Regions from separate parts of the Brucella sp. NBRC 12953 genome, predicted to be linked through region 4. Evidence: riboswitches for the same ligand, from Rfam matches in the RefSeq annotation. Region 4 holds a riboswitch; each other region holds the start of a gene.

Region 1 (7,315 bases), on a different contig from region 4:
TGTGAGAAGCCATTAGCTCCAACTGCCGCCGAATGCCTTGAAATGACACTCGCTGCCGAACGGAAGGGCATTCAAACCGCAGTCGGATTCAATTACCTCAAGAACCCGATGATTAAGCTCGCTAGAGACATCATCGAGAGCGGCGAAATTGGAAATGTCAGAAATTTTCGCGGCATCCATGCCGAAGACTTCATGGCCGATCATCGAATTCCTTGGTCATGGCGACTTGATCCGGCAGGTGGTGGCGGCGCACTTGCCGATATAGGCAGCCATATTATTGCCGCGGCACGCTATCTGGTTGGTCCGGTTGCCGAGGTGATGGGCAAAAGCGTGACAGCAATTGTAGAGCGTCCCGACCACAACAACCCGTCGCAGATGAAAGCAGTCGAAGTGGATGATATCTGCCATGCTTTTCTATCGTTCGAGAATGGCGCAACCGGCACTATCGAAGCGAACTGGCTCGCCAGTGGCCGCAAAATGCAACATGATTTTGAGATATCGGGCTCAAAGGGCTCGATCTTTTTCTCGCAAGAGCGCTTCAACGAACTCGACCTATTCCTTTTCTCTGACAAGAAAGGGCAACAGGGTTTCCGCAAGATCTTCGCAGGCCCAGACCACGAGCCTTATGGCGCGTTTTGCGTGGCGGGCGGGCATCAGATTGGCTTCAATGATCTGAAAACGATTGAGGTGCGCGACTTCCTGTTAAGTATTGCAGGACAGAATACAGGTCACGCCGATTTCCGCGAAGGCTATGAGGTGCAAAAAACTATCGAAGCCATCTACGCATCCAGCCGCGGGCGGCAGTGGAAACCAATTTAATCTACCGAAAGCGTTTACGCGTATGCAGGATGAATTCGCCCTCGATCTTCATCAGCTGCGCGTCGATGCCATAGACCTCTTTCAGGAGCGCTGGATTGAGCACCTCTTCCGGCGCACCATCGGCGACGAGTCGACCCTGATTAAGCACAATCAGCCGGGTGCAATATTTCGCGGCCAGACCAAGATCGTGCAGCGAGGCGATCACCATCTTCTTTTCGGTTGCCAAACCGGCAAAAAGCTCCATCAATTCCAACTGATGGGCCGGATCAAGCCCAGCTACAGGCTCGTCAGCCATGATGATCGGCGTATTCTGTGCCAATAGCCGCGCGATCAAGGCCCTTGTTCTTTCACCGCCCGATAGCTCGTTAGCAGGACGTGACGCAAGTTCAGCCACACCCATGCGCTGCATGGCAGTCTCGATCACAGTTTCATCGTCACGGTCCAGTCCTGCAAACACAGGCTTCAGTGCTGACCGCCCAAGCGATACCAGCATCCTAACTGTTACCGGCCATGCAACATCGCGTTCCTGCGGCAGATAAGCGATGATCTTGGCGCGATCCGCAACATGCATTCTTCGGAGGTCCGAGCCATCCAGCAGAATGTCCCCTGTCGAAGACGTAAGGCCCAAAAGCGCACGCAGCAGCGTGGTCTTGCCTGCACCATTTGGACCGATCAGGCCGATAAACTCACATTCACCGGCCTCGAAACCGACAGCTTCAAGCACCGCCTTGCGCCCCAGCGACACATCAAGATTGTGGACTGAAAGAGTGCTCACACCAGCCGCCTCCGATATTTAAAGACAAGCCACAGGAAGAACGGGGCGCCAATGATTGCCGTTAACACTCCGAGCTTTAATTCGCGCCCCGGCATAATCACTCTCACCAGCACGTCGGCAGCCAACAGAAGGGCGGCACCGCCAAACGCACTGGCAACAAGCAGACGTGACGGTCGCGAACCGACCAGCGGGCGCAACAGATGTGGCACTACAAGCCCTATAAAACCGATTGCTCCCGCAACCGCAGTCGATGCGCCAACGGAAGCTGCAGTGCCAAGGACAGCGAGAATCTGAACGCGCGAGAGATTGACGCCCATGCTGGCCGCGGCATCCGATCCCAACGTTAGGCTATCAAGCGCACGCCCCAGTGAAAACAACATCGCCCAACCGATCAGAATGAAGGGTGCGGCAAGCCACACATGCGTCATCGACCGATCGGCAAGAGAACCCAGCATCCAGAACACGATTTCCATGGCAGCGAATGGATTAGGCGACAGATTAAGCGCCAGTGCTGTCATCGCTCCGGCGAGACTGGTGACGGCAACACCCGCCAAAATGACAGTCAGTGTTCCGGCGTGACGCCCCGCCAGCGTCTTGACGAGAAAGACCGACACAAACGCGCCGACCAGCGCCAGTAATGGCAAAGCCAACGGGAAAACCTGCGACAGCCCCGTATAAATCGCAATCACCGCACCAAGTGAGGCCGACGAGCTCACGCCAAGCAGCCCTGGCTCGGCCAGCGGATTGCGCAGATAGCCCTGAAGAGCAGCACCTGAAAGGCCTAGCGAAGCACCAATCAGCAAGGCAAGCAAAGCGCGCGGCAGCCGGATTTCGCGCATAACCAACACGATCACATCCCCCTGCCCGGCAAATAGCGCCCGAATGCTCTCACCCACACTGATGGATGCCGGACCAACCAACGGCGAAAGCGCAAATAGCACCAGAACCATCAAGCCAAGAACAACAAGCAGGAGATAAAAACGACCAGTTTCAGTCACGCGCAGCCTCCGCGAGCTTCGCAACAGCTTCAACACTGAACGGCCCGCCACATACTGTCAGATTATCGTTTAGCGCCACGCTTCGCGTGTGCCCTTCGAGCGCGCGCAATGCCGGATGCTCGAAATTCTCAAAGGCCAGTGCGGGCGGTCGTCCCCGCGATCCGCGCACCAGAATATCAGGCTTTTCCATAACCAGCATTTCCAGCGGCAGCATAGCTGAACCACGAACGCCCGCCTTATCGGCGATATTATCAAGCCCGGCCAGACGGATTGCTTCATCAATCAGCGTGCCGCGTCCCGACGTATAACTATTCGCATAATAGAGCGCGACGGTCTGTTTATGGTCAGGCTTTTGGATTGCTGAAAGAGCCATATCCATGTCTGCAATCTGCCGAGTTGCTTCGCTTTCACGGCCGAGCAATTCGCCCATGCGCTTCATATGCGCTTTGATATCCTCAAAAGAGCGTGCAGGCGCGAATTCCTCTACCTGCACACCCAAATCCCGCAACAACCCAACCGTGGCACGCGAAGAAAACGTGCCCGCCAGCACCAGATCAGGCTTCATGAGGAACACTTCTTCAGCCTGCCCATGGTTGATGGGCAGCTGTTTTGCTCTCTCGGTCATCACAGACAGAAGCGGGTCACGCGAGAGATACGACACCGACCGCAGCTGAGTGGCATCTGCCAGCAGCATTGCCAGCTGATCTGTACAGACATTGATCGACACGACGTGCTTGGGCAATCCATCCGCATGAGCGGGATGAAACGCAGTCAGAAACAGGCCGGCCAAAAGGCCAAACCTGATTTTCCATAACCCGGACTGCGTTTTCATGTTGCGCATCTCGTCAGAAATTCCGCGTCAGCCCGATATTAAAGCTGCGCCCCGGTGCATTATAGCCGGACGTTGTCTGGTAATCCTTGTCGAAAATATTCTCTACCGAAAGCTTCAACTGCGATTGTGTGTCGATGTCATACAGTGCGATGAAATCAGCCGTCACATAAGGATCAAGCTTCTTGGTATTCGCGGCAGTTGTGTAGCGCGAACCGCCGTAAAGCAACCGAGCCGTTAGATCGAGCTTGTCTATAGGCTTGAAATTCACTTCAGCTGTCGCCTTCACCCGCTCGCGATATGGCAGATCGTTATCGGTATCCTCATCAATCGGCTTCTTGAGGTCTAGCGATCCTTTCACCGCCCAAGTTTCGTTGAAGCGATGAGACAGCGCCGCTTCGAAACCCGTCACTTCTGCACGCGCAATATTGTAAGGCAGATAGGAAGGTGCCGTGCTCATGATCGCATCACGTAGCCATGTCTTATAGAAAGCCAAATCGAGACTTGTATCGGCTGTTGCTTGCCAGTTCAGACCAATCTCATACGAGCGGGATTTTTCCGGCTGCAGATCGGCATTCGCAAAGCCGGGATAGTAAAGCTCATTAAAGGTCGGCGCACGGAAGCCCGTGCCAAACGAAGAACGCAGCACGAGATCCGGCAGAATTTCGTAGCTCGCGCCGAGATTATACGTGACCACGTCACCAAACTGCTCATTATAATCGTAGCGCACACCGCCATCAAAGCGCAGCGCATCATATTCGAGCGAGTATTGCCCGAATACCGCAGCCAGATCACGACTGGTTTTGGCATATTCGGTCGTAGCGCTGACTTCCTCGCGGTAAGCTTCAACGCCACCGGTCACCACATGCGAAACATTGCCCGTTTCAAACTGCTTTTCCGTCGAGGCAAAGATGCCATAGCGCTTAGTTTCAAACAGATCAGACCCGCTAACCCCCTTACGGAAATTTCGGCTGTGATCGAGACCAGAGCTGAGCTCGATCGTCGAAGACCAATCAGCTGTGTGATCGATACGCGCACCCAACTTGCCGCTAAATGCTGTTGTATACGCTTCGTTAGCAGACGGTGCTTTGGCATCATATTGATTGCGGCCGCGGCTCAGGAGGCCATCAGTATAAATCTTCCCCCAATCAAAATCCTTCGACAGCGAGAAGTTAAACGATCCCTGCAGAAAACCATCACGATCAGGCTCATAACCAAAAGAATCCGGAGTCGTAAAATTATATCCCTGTGTGCCTGTGACAGCGGCACCAAAGGCATAATCAATGCCGTCCTTGCTGCGTCCCTGAAGCGAACCGGACGCATAACCGCCCCATGGATGCGTAACCCCCGTTGTCAGACTTCCGCAGTAGGAGCGCTCACCGCAGGCTCCGCCCTGTTTGGTGATGATGTTGATAACCCCTCCCATCGCATCCGCACCATATTGCGAGGAATGCGCGCCTTTCGCGATTTCAATACGATCAATTGAACTCAGTGGAATATTGGAAAGCGCTGTTGCTCCGGTCGTTGCTGATGCGGTTCGCACACCGTTGACGAGAACAACCGTCTGTTTTGACGACATACCGCGAATGTAGAGATTGGAAGACGATCCCTGCCCGCCATTGGTGGTAATCGAAATTCCCGAATAGTACTGAAGAAGCGATTGCAAATCAGGCGCTGCTGATCGGTCGATTTCCTCCCGATCAATGACCGTGACGGACGATGTGGAGCGCTGCAAAGACGTTGCACGCCTCAACGGTGTGACGACAATCGTATCAAGCACAACGCCATCCTGCACGCTTGCCTTCGTCTGAGCGAATACGTCGAGCGGCGTAACCACCAGAACGGTGGATGCGAGATATGCCGATAGTTTGAGAATATGCATTATTTCTACTTCCTGCGTGCAAGCCTTGCTTCACCGCAGGTGTCAGAAATCAGGGCGGAAGCGCCTTGTCTTTGTCCCACGGCAACATTTCACAATGTCACCGCTACGGACGGCCGCGACTGGACACCCCTCGTGTCAGCCATGGGTGACTGGATACGGCAGGTCTCCTGACTTCCGGGTCTTCATCGGTCCTCCGCCTTCCCGAACGTGAATATTCAGTGGCTATGATCGCAACTTACGATCATGGGAGGATGACTCGCCGGTCACAGTTGCGGGGGCAGTCTCGGTCTCAGCTCTTCAAATGAGCCTCACCGTGTTCCCTTTTCATCCATCCTTGCGGACAGAACCGTTTCCTGTGGCGAGCGATAGCAAGGGGATGGCAGATTATCAACTGCAACAATGTGCCCCATCTGAATCACATTCAGAACCAATTGATTCAGATGGTTGAACTGTATGGATTTTTCATCTCAGGAAGTCGCGGAAACGACGCAGTGCAAAGAAGAAAAGAACGCTTCCGATTACAATCATGGCCAGCAATTGCGGCCACACGACATTGAGTCCAGCACCGCGGAACAGCACCGATTGCGCGAGCATCACGAAATGCGTGTTGGGTGCCGCCAGCATGATATTCTGAATGATTTCCGGCATACTTTCGCGCGGCGTTGTACCGCCTGAGAGAACCTGTAGTGGTAGCAGAACCAGCATAAGCAAAAGCCCAAACTGAGGCATAGAACCAGCAATCGTTGCTAGGAAAATGCCAAGGCTCGTGGTCGCGAAAAGCTGTAATGCAGCACCCGCTAAAAACAGTGTCAGCGAACCATTGATCGGCACCGCCAGAATGCCCTGCACAACCACAACCAGCGAAAAGGCAGTCGCCACTAGAACCACCATCCCCATGGACCAGACCTTGGAGACCATGATCTCAAGTGGCGTCACCGGCATGACCAGCAGATGTTCGATGGTGCCATGTTCGCGCTCGCGGATGAGAGCTGCCCCCGTCAAAATGATCGAAAGCATAGTCACCGATGAAATGACATTGGTGATTGCACCAAACCAGCCTTTGTTCAGATCCTGATTGAAGCGCGCGCGTAGGTTAAGTCCAACCGGTGTTTGCGTATCCCCGCGATAGCGATTGAGAAACTCGTTCACTTCGCTGGAAACTATCGACTGAACATAACCGCCGCCGGTAAAGGCCTGACTCATGCGCGTTGCATCGACATTCAGCTGAATCGTTGGCGAACGCCCGGCAAGCAGATCGCGCTGAAAATTCGGCGGGATATTGAGCGCAAACGTATCGAGGCCAGAATCCATCCGTTTATCCATCTCATGAGATGAGATGAGCTTTGGCGGCACAAAATACGGCGGATAAAACGCAGTCGTGATGCGACCCGAAACCGGTGACTGATCCTCATCAACGATTGCGATTGCAGCATTGTTGAGATTTTCCGGCATAGCCTTTGCAGCGGTATAGATCGCAAGTGTGAAGGCATAGACGATAAGCAGCAGAAGCATCGGATCACGCGCCAGTCCGCGCAGTTCCTTGACGCCAAGCTGGAATATATTGGAAATCCGCATCTCAGCCCGCCTGCTTCTTGAGAAGTACAATGCCGAGAACGGTAAGAACCGGTATGGCAATCAGCAGCGGCAGGAATGATCCGGCGAGATCGGAGAAATCGAGCGCCTTTGAGAAAGTCCCGCGCGAGATCGTCACGAAATAGGTCGTCGGATAAATCTTGCCGATAAACGCACCTGCCCCCTGCAAAGACGAGACCGGATCGATAATGCCAGAATATTGCACTGCGGGAATGAGTGTCAGCAATGCAGTGCCGAAGATCGCCGCAATCTGGCTATTGATAAAGGTTGAGATCACCAAGCCCATGCCGGTCGTAATGATGACATAGAGAAGCGCCGCCGTGGCATAGGTCAGGAAACTGCCTGTGAATGGCACACGGAATATGAAAACAGCAAAGGCCGTCAGCATCAGGAAGTTGAGAAAAGCAAGCGCGATATAG
Region 2 (7,315 bases), on a different contig from region 4:
CGATGCGTTCAGTGCTCAAGATTTTACTCCGAAAGGACGAAACAGAGCTCCGGAAGAACAGCCATCAGGCGCGCTCTTCCGGGATGCTCATTAAATTAGATGTTTGGATCAGAATGCTTCGCGATAAAGCGCCAGCGCGTCAGCTTCCGTCACATCAACAGGGTTGTTACCCAGAAGACGTGTTTGAAACATTGCATCACGGGCAAGCGTTTCGAGGCTTTCTTCGGTGACGTCAACGTCACGCAGGCGGCGTGGTGCGCCAGAGCGGTTCATCAGGTCTTCCATAAAATCAACGAAAGCTGCTGAACGTTGTTCTGTCGTGCCTTCCGATTTGCCGAGCAGCAGGTCTGCAAGCTCTGCATAAAGTTCAGCTGCGCCCGCCATGTTGAAGCGCAGAACCGGTCCGAGCATCAGGGCGTTGGAGAGACCATGGGGCACATGATAGTGACCGCCGAGTGGGTAAGCCAACGCGTGAACGGCGCCAACCGGCGAGTTCGAGAAGGCCTGACCGGCATAGTTTGCGCCAAGCAGCATGGCTTCACGGGCATGGCGATCTTTGCCGTTTTCGCAGGCTGCAACCAGATTGGCCGACAGGAGTTTCAACGCTTCACGCGCGAAAGCGTCAGAAAGCGGATTTTTCTTGATGCGGCTGGTATAGGCTTCAATCGCGTGAACCATGGCGTCGATGCCGGTGGCTGCTGTGTGAAGCGCTGGCAGACCGCAGGTCAATTCTGCATCTAGAATGACGAAATCTGCATAGAGCTGGCGGGAAACGACACCCATCTTGGTGGTTTCGCCGGTGGTCAGGATCGTGATGTTGGTCACTTCCGATCCGGTGCCAGCAGTGGTTGGGATCTGGATCAGCGGCAGGCGCGTGCCCTGCACTTTGCCAATGCCGTAAAGCTCGGACAGTTCCTGCTCGGAGACGATAAGCACCGCAGCAAGCTTTGCAATATCCATCGAAGAGCCGCCGCCGAGGCCCAGCACGATATCGCAACCGGCTGTCTTGGCCTGATCGACACATTCAAACAGAACCGATTCCGGCGGATCGGCAACGACGGCATCAAAAATGCTGATGCCGAAGCCAGCCTTTTCAAGCGAAGCAAGCGCTTCGTTGAGAACGCCAGCCTTGTGCAGGCCCTTGTCGGTTACGATGAGGATTTTGCGTTCTGAGAAACGCTCGCCCAGAATTTCGCCGAGACGCATTGCAGCCCCCCACTCGACAAGCATTGAGCCGACCGTGTCGAACGAAAATGGCTTGATACCTACAGTCATAATTTCCACCCTTATTCATATTTCCCCAGCGCCGAGGTCTCTCATTCCTCGCCGGCACAAAGGCGCTGGGTTTCAAGCGGTCCGGCTTTCACGTATAGGAAAGCCAGACCGACAGTTTTCCGATGCAGCCGGTGCAGCGGTCGTCTGAAGAGATGCTTGGGAGGACCTCTTCTTAATTGTTCAATATATTGAACAATGTTCAGGATTTAATAGATCGATACAGGATATAAAGCCCGGCTGTCAAATTATCCCTTCGACCAAGACGAAGGATTTTAATCGATTCAATAGTTGCCTTGACGAGCACGTTCAGCAGGCCATTGATTTCGTTAAACTCTTTGTCGCGCAGGCCACACGGCTTTGTGAACCTAGAGCGCATCCCGAAAAGTGCTAAGCGGTTTTTGGAACAAGATGCGCTCAAAAACAAACGGGTAGTGTATTTCCAATATTTGCTCAGCACATGAACCGAGGGACGCAAATGCTGGAATCAGACCACTCGGATGCGGCTATGCCCAAAATCCTTGTACTGGACGGCCTGACAAGCTGGAATGTAAGCTCGGACCGCGCTTATTCATGCGAGCAAGGGAGGGCTTCATGGAAGTAACGATCATAACAGGTGCATCCGATGGCATCGGCGCTGAAACCGCGCGACAGCTCAGTGCGCGGGATGGTGCGAGGGCAGCGCTGGTTCTGGCTTCGCGCAATGCCGAGAAGTTGCAGGCACTTGCTGCTGAGCTTGAACAATCGGGTAGTCAGGTATTGGTCGTTCCAACCGATGTCACCGATCACAATGCCTGTATTGCGCTTATCGAAAAGACGGCCGCTGCGTTTGGGCGGATCGATACGCTGATTGTGAATGCGGGCATGTCGGCTCATGCCAATTTTGCCGAGATCAAACCGGAAGACTTGCAATGGATGCATGATCTGATGGAGCTTAACTATTGGGGCAGCGTCTGGCCGATCCATGCAGCACTCCCGCATCTGGCCAAATCCAAAGGCCGCATCGTTGCGGTTTCATCTGTTGCCGGGCTGATAGGTGTGCCGGGGCGCACCGCCTATAGTGGCACCAAATTTGCGCTCTCAGGGTTTTGCGAGGCGCTGCGATCGGAGCTTGAGCCGAGCGGTATTTCGGTGACGATCGTTTATCCGGGTGTTGTCAAAACTGACATTCGTAACACAGGTTATAGTGCCAGCGGTGGTGCTCTTGGAATGAGCGGTGTGCGCGAAGACGATATGATGTCTGTTCAGCGGGCCGTCGAGCTGATGCTGGATGGAATCACCAATCGCAAACGCGAAGTGTTGATGACGCGTCAAATGCGTTTGGGGCGCTGGCTGAAACTTCTGGCACCACATATAGTGGATCGCATGGCTTTGAAGGCCATAAAGCCCGAGTTTCGGCCCAAACCGATCAAGCCTGTGGAATAGTCGGCTACATATCCCTGCTATTCACAGGCTGGACGAAACAAAGGCTAGATTTAGTTTTTTTGATCCGTCTATCCATTGACGACTTTTTAACTTCAGATACTATATCTTGTGTTCAAGGTTCTTACGATTCGTGAGGATCAAAAGCGAAGATGGGAATACGGTGCGCGGTATCCATGATGGATGTTGTTAAGCCGTAGCTGCCCCCGCAACTGTAAGCGGCGAGTTCAAATCCAGATGTCACTGGCACAGGCCGGGAAGACGGATGCGAGCGATGAGCCGTGAGCCAGGAGACCTGCCTTGAACGAGAACGTCCACGGGCGGGGTGTCCGGTTGGCGCGCGATAAGTTATGGCATTGTACTGCCATGTCTTTTGGTGCCCCGTATATCCCTCTCATAAGCTTCGGGGTGACAAGCATGTCGAGTAATTCAAGACCAAACAGTTCCGGTCCGCCATTTACGGGCTAGTTTGGAGGATTCGCGCTGTTAAAGCGCGTTGTACCTCTCAGTTTTCGTTGCTTTTCACGCGCATTTCATCATGCGCGAACGCCTTTTTGCGCCTTCATTCGTGTGAGGCGTAGTGGATCAAAACATCTGTCTATACGCATTCTCCAACGCCAAATGCTTCTGCGACAGTGCTGGAAATGCTCCATCCCCAGTGAGGAAAAAATGAACGTTACCGTCTATAGCAAGCCCGCCTGCGTCCAGTGCACCGCAACCACCCGCGCGCTCGACCGTCAGGGCATTGAATATGCTGTCATCGACATTTCCGCCGATGCCGATGCGTATGATCTCGTTCAGGGCCTCGGATATCGTCAGGTGCCGGTAGTTGTTGCTGGTGAATCCCATTGGGCCGGTTTCCGGCCGGATATGATCAGCTCGCTGGCGTAACGCCGGTCTGCTGCCGGAGTTTGTTATGGGCCAGATCGTCTATTTTTCCAGCCGTTCGGAAAACACGCATCGCTTTGTGATGCGTCTGGGGATGCGCTCAAAGCGTATTCCGCTGGAAAGCTATGAAGACAATGCTGGTCTGTTGCGGGTGAACGAGCCTTTTGTACTCGTAACGCCAACCTATGGCGGCGGCGGTGCGAAAGGCGCTGTTCCCAAACCGGTCATCCGTTTTCTCAACGATGCGGATAACCGATCCCTCATTCGCGGTGTTATCGCCGCCGGGAACAGTAATTTCGGTGAAGGCTTTGGCCTTGCAGGTAAAATAATTTCGGAAAAATGTCAGGTTCCCTACCTCTATCGCTTTGAGCTTTTGGGAACGGATGAAGACATTGGCAATGTTAAAGACGGGATGGAACGATTTTGGACACGGCAGACACAACCCTGACCCGTGAGCGCGAGACGGTCGCCGCTTCGGAAAAGCAAGAGTCATCCCCAGCATCGGGGGCTTCATCGGGCGGCAAGCCGCAGAAGCCCACGGAGACATCGCTGGATTATCATGCGCTAAACGCCATGCTGAACCTGTATGACGATGACGGCAAAATTCAGCTGTATCGTGACCGGCAGGCTGCGCAGCAATACTTCCTTCAGCACGTCAATCAGAACACGGTGTTCTTTCACAATCTGCGTGAAAAGCTCGGCTATCTGGTCGATGAAGGCTACTACGAGAGGGAAGTGCTGGATCAGTATTCCTTCAACTTCGTGCGTGATCTTTTCGATCATGCCTATGACAAGAAGTTCCGCTTCCCGACCTTCCTCGGTGCGTTCAAATATTACACCAGCTATACGCTGAAAACCTTCGACGGTAAGCGCTATCTCGAGCGCTACGAAGACCGCGTTTGCATGGTGGCGCTTGCGCTTGCGCGTGGCAATGAACAGCACGCACGCGAAATGGTCGATGAAATCATTGCGGGCCGTTATCAGCCGGCAACGCCGACCTTCCTCAATGCAGGCAAAAAGCAGCGCGGCGAACTGGTCTCGTGCTTCCTGTTGCGCGTTGAAGACAACATGGAATCGATTGGTCGCTCCATCAATTCCGCCCTGCAGCTTTCAAAGCGCGGTGGCGGTGTGGCACTGAGCCTGACCAATATTCGTGAATCCGGCGCACCGATCAAACAGATCCAGAACCAGTCTTCGGGCATCATTCCGGTGATGAAGCTGCTGGAGGATTCATTCTCTTATGCCAACCAGCTTGGCGCACGCCAGGGTGCGGGCGCGGTTTATCTGCACGCCCATCACCCCGACATCATGCGCTTCCTCGATACCAAGCGCGAAAATGCAGACGAAAAAATCCGCATCAAGACGCTGTCGCTTGGCGTTGTAATCCCGGACATTACGTTCGAACTCGCAAAGAACGACGAAGATATGTACCTCTTCTCGCCTTATGACGTCGAGCGCGTCTATGGCGTGCCGATGACCGAGATTTCGATCACCGAAAAATACCGTGAAATGGTTGATGACGGCCGTATCCGCAAGAAGAAGATCAACGCGCGTGATTTCTTCCAGGTGCTAGCGGAAATCCAGTTTGAATCCGGTTATCCTTACATCATGTTCGAAGACACGGTGAACCGCGCCAATCCGATTGATGGACGCATCACCATGAGCAATCTCTGCTCGGAAATTCTTCAGGTGAGCGAAGCCAGCATCTTCAATGATGATCTTTCTTATGAGCATCTCGGCAAGGATATTTCCTGCAATCTCGGCTCGCTCAATATTGCAGCAGCTATGGATAGCCCGGATTTTGGCAAGACCATCGAAACCTCAATCCGTGCTCTGACGGCCGTTGCAGACATGAGCCATATCGGTTCTGTCCCTTCGGTTGCGCGCGGCAATGATGAAAGCCATGCTATCGGCCTCGGCCAGATGAACCTGCACGGCTATCTCGCTCGCGAACGTATTTTCTATGGTTCGGAAGAAGGCGTCGATTTCACCAATATCTACTTCTACACGGTGGCCTATCACGCAGTTCGCGCTTCCAATCTGATCGCTGTTGAACAGAAAAGCTCGTTCAAGGGCTTTGAGAAATCGAAATACGCGACAGGCGAATATTTCGACAAATATACCGATCAGGTCTGGGAGCCTGCAACTGAGAAGGTTCGCGAGATTTTCGAGAATGCCGGTATTGCGATCCCGACGCAGGAAGACTGGCAGGAACTGAAAAAGGCCGTCATGGAAGGCGGGCTTTATAATCAGAACCTGCAAGCCGTGCCGCCAACAGGCTCGATCTCCTACATCAACCATTCGACCTCTTCGATCCATCCGATTGTTTCCAAGATTGAAATCCGTAAAGAGGGCAAGATTGGCCGCGTTTATTACCCGGCTGCTTTCATGACGAATGATAATCTCGAATATTATCAGGATGCCTATGAGATTGGCCCGGAAAAGATCATCGACACTTATGCAGCGGCAACGCAGCATGTCGATCAGGGTCTGTCGCTGACGCTTTTCTTCCGTGATACCGCCACCACACGCGATATCAACAAGGCGCAGATCTACGCCTGGAAGAAGGGCATCAAGACGATTTATTACATCCGCCTGCGCCAGATGGCGCTCGAAGGTACGCAGGTTGAAGGCTGCGTTTCCTGCGCCCTATGACCAAGGTGAAATCTATGAACATGCAGTTCAAAAACAACAATGCGAAAAAGCCGGCGGTTGTGCGGGCCATCAACTGGAACCGCATCGAAGACGACAAAGACCTTGAAGTCTGGAACCGTCTGACCGGCAATTTCTGGTTGCCGGAAAAGGTGCCGCTTTCCAATGATATTCAATCATGGGAAACGCTGAAAGCGGAAGAAAAGCAGCTCACTATCCGCGTGTTCACAGGCCTGACGCTTCTGGATACGATCCAGAACGCCGTCGGTGCTGTGACACTGATGGATGACGCCTCCACGCCGCATGAAGAAGCTGTTCTGTCGAACATTTCCTTCATGGAAGCGGTGCACGCGCGTTCTTATTCGTCGATCTTCTCGACGCTGTGCCTGACGCCTGATGTGGACGACGCCTATCGCTGGTCGGAAGAAAACGAATTCCTGCAAAGGAAGTCACAGCTGATCCTTGAGAATTACAAGGCTGAAGATCCGCTCAAGAAGAAGATTGCCAGCGTGTTTCTGGAAAGCTTCCTGTTCTATTCGGGTTTCTATCTGCCAATGTACTGGTCGAGCCGTGCCAAGCTCACCAACACGGCTGACCTCATCCGCCTTATCATCCGAGATGAAGCCGTTCATGGTTATTATATCGGCTATAAGTATCAGCGCGCGCTTGAGAAGCTTGATGAAGCCAAAAAGCAGGAGATCAAGGATTTTGCCTTCGATCTGTTGCTGGAGCTTTACGATAATGAAGTGCGTTATACCGAAGCGCTATATGATGGCGTTGGTCTGACCGAAGATGTCAAAAAGTTCCTGCATTACAATGCAAACAAGGCGCTGATGAACCTTGGTTACGAAGCCCTGTTTCCGGCGGAAGCCTGCAAGGTCAACCCGGCGATCCTCTCAGCGCTTTCGCCGAATGCCGACGAAAACCACGACTTCTTCTCCGGTTCGGGTTCTTCCTATGTGATCGGCAAGGCTGTTGCGACAGAAGATGATGACTGGGACTTTTAATTAGAAAAGCGCGCTGTGAGAACAGCGCGCTTTTGTTTGGCTATTGGGACTCGTTTAGCTCTTCGGGCTCAAAT
Region 3 (7,315 bases), on a different contig from region 4:
TTGCCGCCTCCTGCGAAAGCTTGAGGTCTTTGAGCATCAGAGCTGCTGCAAATCCGGGCTTATAATCCCGGTTGGCAGGCGATGTTGGTACTGGTCCGGGCACCGGGCAATAGGTCGTCAGCGACCAGCATTGCCCCGATGAGGTGGATGCCACATCAAACAGTGCCTGATGCGAGAGGCCTAATTTTTCAGCTAACACAAAGGCCTCGCTGACGCCGATCATCGAAATGCCGAGAATCATGTTGTTGCAAATTTTTGCAGCCTGACCTGCGCCATCGCCGCCGCAATGCACGATCTTACCAGCCATCGGCTGAAGAAGCGGCTCAGCCTTTGTAAAGGCATTATCGCTGCCGCCCGCCATAAAGGTGAGGGTACCTGCTGCGGCGCCACCTGTGCCGCCCGAAACCGGTGCATCAATGGAGAGGTGGCCATGGCGGGCTGCGATTTCGTGAGCTTTGCGCGCCGAATCAACGTCAATCGTCGAGCTATCGATGAAGAGTGAGTCTTTACGAGCCTTAGGGGCAATGTCTTCATAAACAGAAAGAACATGTTTACCAGCAGGCAACATGGTTATAACCGCGTCTACATCGCTGACCGCTTCTGCAGCATTTGCCGCGATCTGAAGGCCGTTGGCTTTAGCTTCTTCAAGATGAGCAGGCAGCAGATCAAAGCCTATGACCTTGTGTCCGGCTTTCACCAGATTGGTGGCCATTGGGCCGCCCATATTACCGAGGCCGATAAACGCGATAGTGGCCATGATTTCCTCCCATTCAATATTTGTATCAGCGTCCGATCAGCTGGCGAGCAATGATCACGCGCATGATCTCGTTGGTGCCTTCGAGAATCTGATGAACGCGCAGATCACGGACAAGTTTCTCGATGCCGTAATCATGAAGATAGCCATAGCCACCCAGAAGCTGCAGCGCGTCATTGGTGACGTTAAAGCCTGTGTCGGTCACAAAGCGTTTGGCCATCGCTGACCATTTGCCAGCATCATGCATTTTGCGGTCAAGCTTGCTCGCAGCAGTGTAAAGAAGCTGTCTTGCTGCTGAGAGCTCGGTCTCCATATCAGCAAGGCGGAACTGCAACGCCTGAAACCGGTCAATTGTCTGGCCGAAAGCCTTGCGCTGCCCGGTATATTCCAATGCTTTATTGAGCGCAGATTGTGCACCACCGAGCGAGCAGGCGGCGATGTTTAGTCGTCCACCATCAAGGCCGGCCATGGCGATTCGGAAGCCCGTACCTTCGTCACCCAGACGGTTGGCGACAGGCACGCGGCAATTGTCGAAAATCACTGTGCGGGTGGGCTGCATATTCCAACCCATCTTGTGCTCATTGGCGCCAAACGACAGGCCGGGCGCATCTTTCGGCACAACGATGGTAGAAATTCCTTTCGGACCGTCCTCGCCGGTACGCACCATAGTTACATAAAGATCGGTAGCTCCCGCACCGGAAATAAACTGCTTGGTGCCGTTAAGTACATAGTGATCGCCATCCCGCTCTGCGCGGGTGCGAAGTGCGGCTGCATCGGAGCCTGAACCGGGTTCAGTCAGGCAATAGCTCGCAAGCCATTCCATCGACGTAAGTTTAGGCAAAAATGTCTGACGCTGGCTTTCATTGCCAAACGTATCGATCATCCATGCTGCCATATTATGGATGGAAATAAACGCTGAAAAAGCTGGGCAAGCCTCGGCAAGCGCCTCGAAAATAAGGACCGCATCAGAGCGTTTAAGTGCCGATCCACCTACGTCTTCGCGAACATAAATGCCACCCATGCCAAGCGGTCCGGTTTCCTTTATAACGTCAATCGGGAAATGTTTGTCGCGATCCCATCGCAGTGCATGAGGCGCAACAAAATCCGATGCGAAGCCGCGCGCCATATCTTGAATGGCGAGTTGATCTTCATTGAGTTCAAACTGGTTCTGGTCGGCAGTATCCATGGTTTCCTCCCTATGAGCACCGCACCCTCCTGAGGCGACTAGATCACAATGGCGCGTGGCTGCCAACGCTCCATTGGAATAATGTTGCTCACTTTTGTAATAAACTGATGCGCATTTTTGCATATAAGGTTGCCGCAACCGCTGGCGATTGCCAGTCGCATGAAGTTGGGATAGGCAAGCTCGCATGACACGCGCAATCATGTTTCAGGGAACGGGTTCGGATGTCGGCAAAAGCGTGCTTGTTGCCGGTCTTTGTCGCGTTGCACGCAATCGCGGGCTGAAAGTCCGGCCGTTCAAACCGCAAAACATGTCGAATAATGCAGCCGTCAGCGATGATGGCGGCGAGATTGGGCGCGCGCAATGGCTTCAGGCTCTGGCTTGCGGCGAGCCGTCATCGGTTCATATGAACCCGGTTCTGCTGAAGCCACAGACTGATATGGGCAGTCAGGTGGTTGTGCAGGGTAAAGTGCGTGGCGAGGCGCGTGGGCGCTATTATCAGCAGTTAAAGCCGCAACTGATGGCTGCGGTGATGGAATCCTTTGATATTGTCAGTGAAGGCGCCGATCTGGTGTTGATCGAAGGTGCGGGGTCGCCTGCCGAAATCAATCTGCGCGCCGGTGATATCGCCAATATGGGCTTTGCCACGCGTGCAAATGTGCCAGTCGTCTTGGTGGGTGATATTGATCGCGGCGGGGTGATTGCCTCGCTGGTCGGTACGCATACAATTCTGCCGGATGAAGATCGCGCCATGGTGCGCGGCTTCATGATTAACAAGTTTCGCGGCGATATTTCGCTGTTTGATGACGGTCTGGAAGCGATTACCCGCTTTACGGGCTGGCGTTCTTTTGGGGTTGTTCCATGGTTGAAAGCCGTGTCACGACTGCCTGCTGAAGATTCGGTCGTTCTGGAACGAGCCACGCGCGGCGATGCCAAGGCGTTGAAAGTAGCAGTCCCCCTGTTGCCGCGTATTGCGAATTTCGACGATTTTGATCCGCTGAAGGCAGAAAACCAGGTTGAGGTTGTCATGGTTCCGCCGGGACAGCCTTTGCCGCATGACGCAGGGCTTGTGGTTTTACCGGGCACGAAATCAACGATTGCCGATCTGATTGCATTTCGCGAAAACGGATGGGAGCGTGATTTGCAGCTCCATGTGCGGCGCGGCGGGCATGTGCTTGGTATTTGTGGTGGGTTTCAGATGCTCGGCAACCGGATCAGTGACCCGGAGGGTATCGAGGGTCAGGTGCGCGACATCGACGGGTTGGGGTTGCTGGACGTCAACACTATGATGGAACCAGAAAAAGTCTTGCGCAATGTTGAGGCTCACTCGCAACTTTATGATGCAGCACTTGATGGCTACGAGATTCATATAGGGCGGACAAATGGTCCCGATGCTATCCGCCCATTCGCGCGGATCGGCGATCACGATGACGGGGCAGTCTCGGCGAACGGTCGGGTAATGGGGACTTACCTGCACGGTTTTTTTGGTGCGGATGAGTTCCGTCGGCAATTTCTTGCAACGCTCGGCGTGAGCAGTTCAGTCGAGAATTATCGTGCTGGCATTGAAACGGCACTTGATGAGCTGGCTGACGGCCTTGAAAACTGTCTGGATATTGATGCGTTGTTTGCACTCGATTGACGCCGCATTTGTGAAAGCCTAGTGTCGGTTTACACAACAGGTTTTGCCGGGACGAATCCCGACGATACCAAAAGGGAATGCGACGGACGGACCCAATCCGGGCGTCTTTATCGCAGCCGACCCCGCGACTGTAGAGCGGAGAGGGATGAGGCAAGCCGGTTAACCGGCGGCCACTGGAAACACAGCGTTTCTGGGAAGGCAGCTTCAAACCCTACGACCCGTGAGCCAGGAGACCTGCCTGTTGCGTGAAGGACATTTTGTCCGCACCCCATGGGAGGTTTTCCCTGCTGCCTGCACGGAGGTTGTCATGGCTGCGCGTACCCAAAATTCTGTTCCCAACACTTTAGCTATGCCGCTTGCAACGCGTCTTGGCACGGCTGTCGTGTCGCTGCTTCTTGGTGCTTTTCTGATTTATGGCGTGGGTCTTGCTCACTCCGATACGCTGCACGATTCAGCGCACGACACGCGTCATTCATACGGTTTTCCCTGCCACTAAGCCGTTTAGCTTTTTGAATTGGAATTGAGCAACGCCCGATGGTGGACGGCTATCGGCGCGAATTGCCGTTGTTGAGGGACTAAAATGCTTATCCGATATCTTCTGGCCACGCTTGCTGCTGGCATTTTGGCAGGGCTTCTCGTGACGCCTGCCATGTACTTGAAAACCGTTCCGCTGATCATTCAGGCGGAAACTTATGAAGACGCTGGTGGCGGTCATAGTCATGGTGATGCAGCCGAAGCGGCTGCACCGCACGATCATGCAGCAGCTGCAACCAGCGAAGGTGAAGGTGAGGCCGGGGCAGAACTGCCGTTTGGTCGTCTTGGCAATACATTGCTCGCCAATCTCGTAGCTGGCGCAGGTTTTGCCCTGCTTTTGGGCGGTGTTGCTCTGTTGCTTGGTCGTCGTATTACGCCGCAGAACGGTATTTTCTGGGGTGTGGCCGGTTTCTTTGCAGTCGCTTTCCTGCCAGCTTTGGGGCTTTCGCCGGAACTGCCTGCGATGCCCGCAGCCGATCTGGCGCAGCGCCAGCTCTGGTGGATTCTGACAGTGGTGTTAAGCGGCGTCGGCATTTATCTGCTGGTTTTGCGTGGTGAGATCATTTCCAAAATTCTCGGGCTTGTGTTGATTATCGCACCACATCTTTATGGTGCACCGCATCCTGAAGATATTGCATCGCCAATCCCATCGCTGCTTGCTTCGCAATATGCAGTCGCATCGCTTGCAACAAACCTGTTCATGTGGGCCGTCATTGGTCTTGCGCTGGGCTGGTTCATTCAGGCTTATGCAAAGTCGGATATTGAAGGCTGATACCTATGGCTCCGCCCAGAAATGAAAATGCAAAAATTACATTCGTTCTTGGCGGAGCCCGTTCTGGTAAGTCGTCGTTTGCGGAGAAACTGGTTGAGGACTCAGGACTTCAGCCAGTCTATCTCGCGACAGGACGTGCATTCGACAAGGAAATGGAAAGCCGTATTTCCATTCATCGCGACCGTCGCGGACGTGAATGGCAGACGGTGGAAGAACCACTCGACCTTGTTGGGGCGCTTGAAAAACATGCGGGGCATGACCGCTTCGTGCTGGTCGATTGCCTGACGCTCTGGATCACCAATCTGATGATGGCAGAGCAGAATATCGCTGCTGAAACCGAGACACTGATAGCGGCGTTGAGTCCGCTTTCAGGTCCGGTTGTTTTCGTTTCCAACGAAGTTGGCCTAGGCATTGTGCCGGAAAATCAGATGGCGCGGGAGTTTCGCGATCATGCCGGTTTTTTGCATCAGGCCGTGGCATCAGTGGCGGATGAAGTTTATTTCATGGCGGCAGGTCTGCCGCTCAAAATGAAGGGATAATTCGATGCAGGGACAAAAGATTCCAGCGACCGTAATCACCGGCTTCTTAGGTTCCGGCAAGACGACGCTGATCCGCAATCTGCTGGAAAATGCCAATGGAAAGCGCATCGCGCTTATCATCAATGAGTTTGGTGATCTGGGCGTCGATGGCGGAATTCTGAAAGGCTGTGGTATTGAAAGCTGCCGTGAGGAAGACGTGATCGAACTCAACAATGGTTGCATCTGCTGCACTGTTGCCGATGACTTCATTCCGACCATGACTAAGCTTCTGGATCGTGCGGATCGTCCTGATCATATCGTGATCGAGACTTCAGGACTGGCGCTGCCACAGCCGCTGGTCGCCGCGTTCAACTGGCCTGAAATCAAGACACAGGTAACGGTTGACGGTGTAGTGACTGTTATCGATGCTGCCGCCGTTGCCGAAGGTCGTTTTGCAGATGATCATGACAAGGTTGATGCACAACGCGCAGCGGACGAATCTCTTGATCATGAAAGCCCCTTAGAGGAACTTTTTGAGGATCAGATTCATGCAGCTGACCTTATTGTTTTGAACAAAGCCGATCTCGTTGATCCATCGAAACTTGATAGCGTGAAGGCCGATGTGGCTGAACGCTCAACGCGTCGCGTCAACATGGTGCCAGCAAGCTTCGGCAAGCTTGGTGCAGACGTGCTGCTCGGTCTTGGCGTGGGTACGGAAGACGATATTGCCAATCGCAAATCGCATCATGAAATTCATCATGCTGATGGTCACGAGCATGATCACGATGAGTTTGAAAGCTTTGTGGTGGAAGCAGGTTCGGTAGCCGATCCCAAGGTATTTGCAGAGAAGCTCAAAGCTGTGATCGCGGAACACGATGTTCTGCGTCTCAAGGGCTTTGTCGATGTGCCGGGCAAGCCGATGCGTCTCGTTGTGCAGGCCGTTGGTCCACGTATTGAGCATTATTTCGACCGCCCATGGGGCAAGGATGAAGTGCGCAATACGCGTCTTGTCGTCATTGGTCTGCATGAGATTGACGAGCAGGCAATCACCAAAGCTGTGAAAGACGCCGTTTCGTAATGCATCTGTTACTTGCCCAGAAAGGAACGATAAGCGACGGCAATGAGGCCGTCGACCTCGGCCAGACGCCGGGTGACATATTGTTCCTTTCCGCTGCCGATACGGAACTGGCCAGTCTTGCTCAAGCACATAAGCTTGGGCAAAGCGGGCCAAGTCTCCGGCTCGCTAATTTTCTAAGCCTCACACATCCCATGTCGGTCGACGCTTATATTGAGCGTACGGCAAAACATGCGAAGCTTATTGTCGTGCGGATTATTGGTGGCGAGACCTATTGGCCTTATGGGCTTGAGGCGCTTCATGCCTGTGCAGTTTCACACGGCATCAAGATCGCAGTGCTGCCGGGGGATGATAAGCCCGATTACGGACTGACAAGGTTTTCAACCGTACCAGCGCAGGAGCGGGATGCCCTTTGGCAATATCTGATCGAAGGCGGGGCGGCCAATACGTCGCGCTTTCTCGATTATTGTTGCGCACTGATTGATGAGAGCGAAAAGCCGGAAGAGGCCGCACCGCTTCTGAAAGCTGGGCTGTGGTGGCCCAATATGGCCGCGCCTTCGCTCGATCTCATCCGCCAGCAATGGAAGGCCGCTGATGCGCCTGCTGCGGCAATCATTTTTTATCGTGCGCTGGTGCAGAGCGGACAGACACAGCCGGTTGAAGCAATGATCAGTGCATTGCAGGCCAAGGGGCTGAACCCTGTTCCGATTTTTGTTTCCAGCCTCAAGGACCGACTTTCGGCGGCGGTTGTCGATGGCCTGTTTGAAGATTGCCAGCCGGATATTGTGCTCAATGCAACCGGCTTTGCGATTTCATCACCGGGTGCGGAACGTAAACCGA
Region 4 (7,315 bases):
GTGCGGTTTGTCGGTGATCGGCGGCGCACTAACCTTTGGGTTGGCGATCAATAGCGCTGCAAGAAGGGCAAGGACTGAACCAACGAGATAAGGCAGGAAACCGCTTGAGCCGACAATCGAGAGAATGAGCGGTCCAAGCGCAAAGCCAAGCGACAATGCCGCTGTATAGATGCCCATGGTCTTAGAGCGGTTCTCATCGGTGCTCAGCGAGTTGAGCCAGGTTTCAGAAACCACGAACAGGGTTTCAGATGCGGCGCCTAACAGAATACGCAGCGGAAACCACAGCCAGATCAATGGAACTGCGGGAAATAGGCCCAGCAGGACTGCAGCCGCAGCAAGTGCGACAATCACCAGCGACCGCATTCCAAGCCACGCGCTCAGTCGCGGCAAAAGGAATGCCATGCAGAGCACGCCGACGGCGTGCATGGCCGCGTTGGCGCCAATGATTGCTTCGCTGAAGCCCATCTCATCGAGATCAAGAGCGATAAGTGCAGCGCTTAGGCTGTAAGTCAGACCGAAGATCATCGCAGTGCTGGTGACTGCAGTGCGCGAGAGCATAACGTTGGAAGGAGCGTGTTCTGTGGTCACTGTGATGATCCGGACGAGCTTGATACTGAAAATACTTAGATATCAAGAAGAGTGGGAACTCAACTACTTAGGAAAAATCTTTCAGCATCGTCATGAATATTGTTGAATCAATCGTTCTTGGGCTAAAGCTCATATCTGTCGCCAGAGGAGATAAATGTGAGCCAACTAGCCTATACCACTGTAGCCCGCCGCCCATCGGTGGAGGAATATTTGCATCTTCGTGCGGTGGCTGGCCTTAGTCCCTTCACGAAAGCCGCCGCTGCCAAAGGGCTCGAAGGCACGGTCTATTCTGTACTTGTTTTGCACGATGGCTCTGCAATCGGAATGGGTCGGTTGATCGGGGATGGCGGTTGCTTTTTTCAGGTGGTGGATATCGCCGTTGGGCCGCAACATCAGGGGCGAGGCTTGGGCAAAGCCATCATGAGCGCCATCATGAACTATGTTAATGCCGAACTTCCGTCTTCGGCCTATGTGAGCCTGATTGCTGATGTGCCAGCGAATAAGCTTTATGAGCAATTCGGCTTTAATGAAACTGCGCCACGATCCCTTGGAATGGCTTATCGCGTGAAGTCAGGGGCGTAATCGTCACTTTGCCGACCAGGGGCGCGGTCCGACAACAACATGATTGTTTGATCCTTTTCAATCGTTTATGCCTCACTTATTCGGAGGATCTTATGAAATCTTTATTCACGTTTGCATTTGTATCGGTTTTGGTTCTCACATCCAGCTCGGCCTATGCTTTGGATGCTCAGAAAGATTGCTCCACATTGAAGCAGGTCATCAAAGAATCGAAGATAAACTTCAAGAATGTTGCAGCTGATGCGGCTCCCCAGGATGTGGATGTTTATCCATCAAAGCTCACATTAACCGGCAGCAATTCTTGCCGTGTTGTTCTGCGCACGAGCGTATCTTCGGTCAGCTGGTTGTGCGTTGTTGAAGATACGACCGTGAAAGCGGTTGCAGCTTTCGTTTCGAAATGCGTGGGCAAGCCTGAAACCCCTGATGCGGCTTATCAGAGGTCTGGCGCTAAAATCTTCCGTTTAAAGCCGCAGGTTCCCGCCGAGATCATTGTTTCGGAACTGGATCGCGGGAATATTGCCCTGCAAGTCAAAGCGCTGCAGAAGAAATAGCATCGGCGGGCCGTGCGAACAGGCGCTCAGGTCTATCGTGTTCAAAGTTGCATTGATGCTTGCCGCGACGTCGCAAGGAATCCGTCGACAAAATCGATGGTTTCGTCACCGCTTCTTAGGCCGAGATGAATGCTTTTCTGAATTCCTGTCTTGCCGATCCTGACGGGGTGAACGCCGAGTGTCTTTGCTTCTTGGCGCACCAGCCAGTTTGGAATGGCGCTGACGCCGCGGCCTGCCGCAACAAGTTGCAGCATCATTTCCGTTGTCTCGACATTTCGATGGTGCCGTGGGCGGCAATTGGCAGGCACCAGAAATTGCGTAAAGACATCAAGCCTTTCTGGTGGCACGGGATAAGTGAATAGGGTTTCCTCCAGCAAATTGGCAGGCTCTGCATTGTCCAGAAGCGATAAAGGATGACCGTCAGGAACGGCAAGCACGAGCTCGTAGTCGAACACTGGCACATAACGGATGCCGGAGGTCTCAATCGGATCTGGCGTAATCAGAATGTCGATTTCGTATCCCGTCAATGCTGCAACGCCGCCGGATGCAAATGATGTCGTTAGCTCCAGATCAACATCCGGCCATTCCACCAGGAAAGGCTTTGTTACACCCATCAGCCATTGATGGCAGGGATGACATTCCATCCCAATCCTGAGGGAGCCTCGCTGCCCGTAGCGATAATCTGATAAGACATCCTCCGCCCGTTCGATCTGCGGCAGAATGCGGTGTGCAAGTGTCACAATATAGCGTCCAGCCTCGGTGAGACGAAGATTGCGGCCATCCTTCTCCCACATGGCTACGCCATAGCGTTCTTCTAGCTTACGGATGGTGTGACTAAGCGCCGACTGTGTCACATTCAGCTTTTCCGCCGCCGCCGTCAGGCTCCCCATGCGATCAACTTCGCGCAGGATTGACAGATGTTGTCTGTCCAGCATGATTATTTCCGCCTTCACTCATCTGTACTTGTCACCAGTACAGCCATCAAATTTCAGCTGGGCGGTGAAATGGCGCAGAAACGACGGCACGGAATACCGGTCGCGAAAGCGGCACTCCGGGACACCCCGCCCGTGAACGTTATCTGACGTGGCAGGTCTCCTGGCTCACGGGTAATCGCTCTCGTCCGTCTTCCCGGGGTAGACCCAGTGACAAAATTGGACGTTTGCTAACCGCTTACAGTTGCGGGGGCAGCTTCGGCGTTTGACCGAATTCCCTCTTAGCTACGGATTTAAATCCGCAGAACCACGACAGTGAACCAATGTCCTATGCCAACTGTCCGGTCAAGCCTTTCGGCCATGGCTCATAACAATTGCGTCACGCATTCATATTCGGGTGCGGTGTTCTGTCAAAGTCGGCCTAATCCGCCAACTTATGAACCTGGCTCATGCTTGTATGAAATGAAATCAATTTTAATCGTTCAACGCCTTCGGCATAAGAGGTTTAACGCTCTTATCCGAAGTCCGTATCAATACAGACTTTGCAGAAGGCCTGAGCAGAAATAGAAACTAAAGAAAGCAAAGACATCAAAGTGAATTTAAATCATAGATTGGGATGTCATGTCGCGATGAATAGAGATTTTACATTCAACATTAAGAGTATTTGCTTTGATGAGGATTACCATCCCTCAGAAAATACTCGTATCACGACCAATTTTGCTAATTTGGCGAGAGGTGACAATCGCCAAGAGAACCTGCGCAATGCACTCAGGATGATTGACAATCGTTTCAACGCTCTGGCGCATTGGGATAACCCGGAAGGCAATCGGTATTCGGTCGAACTGGAAATCATTTCGGTTGAAATGAATATTGGTGCTGAAAGCAAGAACGATGCTTTCCCGGTGATTGAAATACTGAAAACCAATATCATGGATCGCAAGACCGGCGAGCGCATTGAGGGCATTGTCGGGAATAACTTCTCGTCCTACGTGCGAGATTACGACTTCAGCGTATTATTGCCAGAGCATAATAAGAATCGGCTTGAATTCAGCACGCCTGATAACTTCGGAGAATTGCATGGAAACCTCTTTAAATGTTTCCTGAATTCAAATGCTTATAAAGAGAGCTTCAGTAAGCCGCCTGTAATATGTCTGAGTGCTTCAAGCAGCAAGACCTATCGTCGAACTGAAAATCAGCACCCCGTATTAGGGGTTGAATATGAGCAGAACGAGTTCTCTTCGACTGATAAGTATTTCAAAAAAATGGGATTGGAGGTTCGATTTTTCATGCCTCCGAATAGCGTTGCGCCTTTGGCCTTCTATTTTATCGGCGATTTGCTTGCCGATTATACCAATCTTGAGCTGATCGGAACCATCAGTACGATGGAGACTTTCCAGAAGATCTATCGGCCCGAGATTTACAACGCCAACTCTGCGGCGGGTGCCTGCTATCAACCGGATTTGAAGCATCAGGACTATTCGCTCACACGCATTGTCTACGACCGCGAAGAGCGTAGCCGGTTGGCTATCGAACAGGGCAAGTTTGCGGACGAGCACTTCATCAAACCATACAAGACCATTCTTGAGGAATGGTTTGCCAATAGCGTTCATTGACGAACCAAAAAACAAGGTTGCCTAGAATGAAACCATTGTTGCCCACCTCAACGGCTGGCAGCTTGCCAAAACCAATCTGGCTTGCACAACCCGAGAAACTTTGGTCGCCCTGGAAATTGCAGGATGAGGAATTAGCTGCTGGCAAACAGGACGCTCTGCGTTTGTCGCTGGACGACCAACAACAGGCAGGCATTGATATTGTCAGCGACGGCGAGCAGACGCGCCAACATTTTGTCACGACCTTCATTGAGCATCTCAGCGGTGTCGACTTCGAGAAGCGCGAGACCGTCCGAATTCGCAATCGCTATGACGCAAGTGTGCCGACAGTTGTCGGCGCCATCTCACGTCCAAAACCTGTTTTTGTCGAAGATGCCAAATTCTTGCGTCAGCAGACGAAGCAGCCCATCAAATGGGCTTTGCCGGGTCCCATGACCATGATTGATACGCTCTATGATGCTCATTATAAAAGCCGCGAAAAGCTGGCCTGGGAATTTGCCAAAGTCCTCAATGAAGAAGCCAAGGAGTTGGAGGCTGCTGGTGTCGATATCATCCAGTTCGACGAGCCGGCATTCAATGTTTTCTTCGATGAGGTAAACGACTGGGGCGTTGCAACGCTGGAAAAAGCAATGGAGGGACTTCAGTGTGAAACTGCTGTCCATATTTGCTATGGCTACGGTATCAAGGCCAATACCGACTGGAAGCAAACTCTCGGATCAGAGTGGAGGCAGTATGAAGAAACCTTCCCAAAACTGCAGAAATCCAGTGTCGATCTGATCTCTCTCGAATGCCACAATTCACATGTTCCAATCGACTTGATCGAACTCATTCGAGGCAAAAAGGTTATGGTTGGGGCTATTGATGTGGCCAACAACGCGATCGAGACCCCTGAGGAAGTTGCCAATACTCTGCGGAAAGCACTGCAATTCGTGGATGCCGACAAGCTCTATCCCTGCACGAACTGTGGAATGGCACCTTTGTCTCGTCGGGTGGCAACGGGCAAGCTGAGGGCTCTAACCGCGGGTGCAGAAATCATCAGAAGAGAGCTTTCGGCCTAGTGGTGGCTGGGCAGCAGGAGGCCGACATGAATATGGTGGAACGCCGGTTCAACATTGTAGATAAAGCCACGTTTCGTAATGGCATGTCACGGCTGGGTTCGGCGGTAAGTGTCACCAGCACAAAGTTCGGCGGGAAGCGTTACGGCTTTACCGCCTCCGCTGCCTGCAGTGTCAGCGACACTCCAGCGACACTGCTTGTCTGCCTTAATCGGGAGAGCTCGTGTTTTCATGCCTTTGAGAACGCGCGCTATTTCTGCGTCAACACACTGATGCCCGGCCAGGAGGACATCTCGAACCATTTCGGTGGTAAGACGTCGGTGGAGGACCGGTTCGCCTATGGGGAATGGGTGGAGGGACTCACTGGAGTTCCGGTCCTTGCCAGTGCTTCGGTCAGCTTCGAGTGCGAATTAACAAATGCCGTCGATGAGGCCACACACCGCATCCTTTTTGGGCGCGTAATCGATATTCGTGAGAATGAAAAACAAGCGGCGCTGCTCTATTGTATGCGTCGCTACCTCAGTGTTTAAGCAATCAACCGACTTTACTCCAGAACGGTTAAAGGGCAGATCGTTGACAAACAGGTGTCGCGACGTTGAGATCAGTTGACCAGCAGCGCTTGCATCGCTAACTGCTGCCCGCTTCAATTAAGATACTGCCGAAACAAACTCCGACGCGCGATCAGCTTGGGAATAACATTCCCGCAAGCACGGAAACCAGTTCAGACCATCTGGCAGCAATATCGAGCCTCGTTCAGTATGCCAGACTCCGTTATCCTCGATTGCGCATTGCTCCTTGATCATCGGCGGGTGAACAAGTTTCCTATTTTAAGAATCCTTGCAAATTTTGACGAAATGGCCTGCAGAAGAGGACGCTTCTGGCCCATGATTAGATTCACAATTTGGCAGAACCATCACAACGAATGGCCCACCAAAGCGCACGAGTAACCCGGTAGACGTCTATAATTCGCTGAAAAAGGGCAGCGCACAAACAAGTGTAATTTTTGACGTTTACGGAAACGTCAAAGTGCGCTAGTTTCGGCTCGGAATTGGAGTCTCGTCATCAATTTCAGAGCGGCGAGAGCTTCAAAAGTAGCAAAACTGGCTGGTTTTTTGAATTTTTAACCCCATTTTTGTTGCGAAGGGCATGATGTCACGCATTTGAGCATTTGCTGTGACAATCATTCTGAAAGCATATCTTCCTTGGAGGGGAAGCCCGTCCGGGGATCGCGATATGCGAGAGAATAAAACTAAAGCGCGTCGCGCTTTAGATGCAGGTGGGAGCCTGTTCCGCTTCATGCGGAGCCGAGCGGGTAATTGATTTGGAGGATTTCGATGCCGAGCTATCGCGCGCCAGTTGAGGATACAAATTTCGTTCTCAATGACGTTCTGAATTATCAGCGTTATAACAATTTGCCGGGTTTTGCCGATGCATCACCCGATGTCGTCGAGGCGATCCTGTCCGAAGGCGCGAAGCTTGCCGAAGGTACGCTGTTTCCTGTCAATCATACCGGGGATCAGGAAGGCTGCGCCCGCGCATCTGATGGTTCTGTGAAGACGCCGAAGGGTTTCAAAGCAGCATATGACCAGTATCGCGAAGGCGGCTGGCTTGGTCTTGCGGTGCCTGAACAATATGGCGGGCAGGGGCTTCCATATCTGCTGCATACAGCCGTTGGCGAATATATGTCGTCTGCCAATATGGCGCTCACCATGTATCCGGGTCTGACGCAGGGCGCGATTGCCGCGATCCTCACCCACGGAACGGATGAGCAGAAAGACACCTATCTGCCAAAGATGGTGGAAGGCACATGGACCGGCACAATGAACCTGACCGAGCCGCATTGCGGTACCGATCTGGGTCTGCTGCGTTCAACAGCGACACCACAGAATGATGGTTCCTACAAGATTTCCGGCCAGAAGATTTTCATTTCGGCTGGCGAACATGACATGTCGGAAAACATCATCCATCTGGTGCTGGCCCGTATCGATGGCGCACCGGAA

What was found. A riboswitch is a leader RNA that binds a small molecule or an ion and turns the genes downstream of it on or off. The one in region 4 is predicted to bind cobalamin.
Positions count from the first base shown of each region.
Region 1: it holds a riboswitch for cobalamin, as region 4 does, so the genes downstream of both, ABWV94_RS10805 (TonB-dependent receptor domain-containing protein) here and ABWV94_RS15200 (LysR substrate-binding domain-containing protein) in region 4, are expected to answer to the same signal.
Region 2: it holds a riboswitch for cobalamin, as region 4 does, so the genes downstream of both, nrdH (glutaredoxin-like protein NrdH) here and ABWV94_RS15200 (LysR substrate-binding domain-containing protein) in region 4, are expected to answer to the same signal.
Region 3: it holds a riboswitch for cobalamin, as region 4 does, so the genes downstream of both, ABWV94_RS10620 (CbtB domain-containing protein) here and ABWV94_RS15200 (LysR substrate-binding domain-containing protein) in region 4, are expected to answer to the same signal.

Region 1 is NZ_BAABSV010000004.1:100,015-107,329, forward strand. It holds gene ABWV94_RS10785 (Gfo/Idh/MocA family protein) at 1-819, shown strand, start outside; gene ABWV94_RS10790 (ABC transporter ATP-binding protein) at 821-1,594, opposite strand; gene ABWV94_RS10795 (FecCD family ABC transporter permease) at 1,591-2,592, opposite strand; gene ABWV94_RS10800 (ABC transporter substrate-binding protein) at 2,585-3,424, opposite strand; gene ABWV94_RS10805 (TonB-dependent receptor domain-containing protein) at 3,438-5,303, opposite strand; cobalamin riboswitch at 5,444-5,669, opposite strand; gene ABWV94_RS10810 (ABC transporter permease) at 5,766-6,878, opposite strand; gene rbbA (ribosome-associated ATPase/putative transporter RbbA) at 6,880-7,315, opposite strand, start outside.
Region 2 is NZ_BAABSV010000003.1:194,615-201,929, reverse strand. It holds gene ABWV94_RS08455 (hypothetical protein) at 1-19, opposite strand, end outside; gene ABWV94_RS08450 (iron-containing alcohol dehydrogenase) at 109-1,275, opposite strand; gene ABWV94_RS08445 (SDR family oxidoreductase) at 1,867-2,697, shown strand; cobalamin riboswitch at 2,796-3,011, shown strand; gene nrdH (glutaredoxin-like protein NrdH) at 3,364-3,585, shown strand; gene nrdI (class Ib ribonucleoside-diphosphate reductase assembly flavoprotein NrdI) at 3,611-4,030, shown strand; gene nrdE (class 1b ribonucleoside-diphosphate reductase subunit alpha) at 4,006-6,237, shown strand; gene nrdF (class 1b ribonucleoside-diphosphate reductase subunit beta) at 6,252-7,241, shown strand; gene ABWV94_RS08420 (transporter substrate-binding domain-containing protein) at 7,296-7,315, opposite strand, start outside.
Region 3 is NZ_BAABSV010000004.1:58,882-66,196, reverse strand. It holds gene mmsB (3-hydroxyisobutyrate dehydrogenase) at 1-757, opposite strand, end outside; gene ABWV94_RS10630 (isobutyryl-CoA dehydrogenase) at 783-1,940, opposite strand; gene ABWV94_RS10625 (cobyric acid synthase) at 2,125-3,576, shown strand; cobalamin riboswitch at 3,598-3,832, shown strand; gene ABWV94_RS10620 (CbtB domain-containing protein) at 3,884-4,072, shown strand; gene ABWV94_RS10615 (CbtA family protein) at 4,157-4,882, shown strand; gene cobU (bifunctional adenosylcobinamide kinase/adenosylcobinamide-phosphate guanylyltransferase) at 4,888-5,421, shown strand; gene cobW (cobalamin biosynthesis protein CobW) at 5,426-6,478, shown strand; gene cobN (cobaltochelatase subunit CobN) at 6,478-7,315, shown strand, end outside.
Region 4 is NZ_BAABSV010000006.1:36,389-43,703, forward strand. It holds gene ABWV94_RS15185 (MFS transporter) at 1-558, opposite strand, end outside; gene ABWV94_RS15190 (GNAT family N-acetyltransferase) at 739-1,170, shown strand; gene ABWV94_RS15195 (hypothetical protein) at 1,218-1,718, shown strand; gene ABWV94_RS15200 (LysR substrate-binding domain-containing protein) at 1,760-2,653, opposite strand; cobalamin riboswitch at 2,787-2,977, opposite strand; gene ABWV94_RS15205 (DUF1852 domain-containing protein) at 3,280-4,263, shown strand; gene ABWV94_RS15210 (methionine synthase) at 4,290-5,318, shown strand; gene ABWV94_RS15215 (flavin reductase) at 5,345-5,845, shown strand; gene ABWV94_RS15220 (acyl-CoA dehydrogenase C-terminal domain-containing protein) at 6,650-7,315, shown strand, end outside.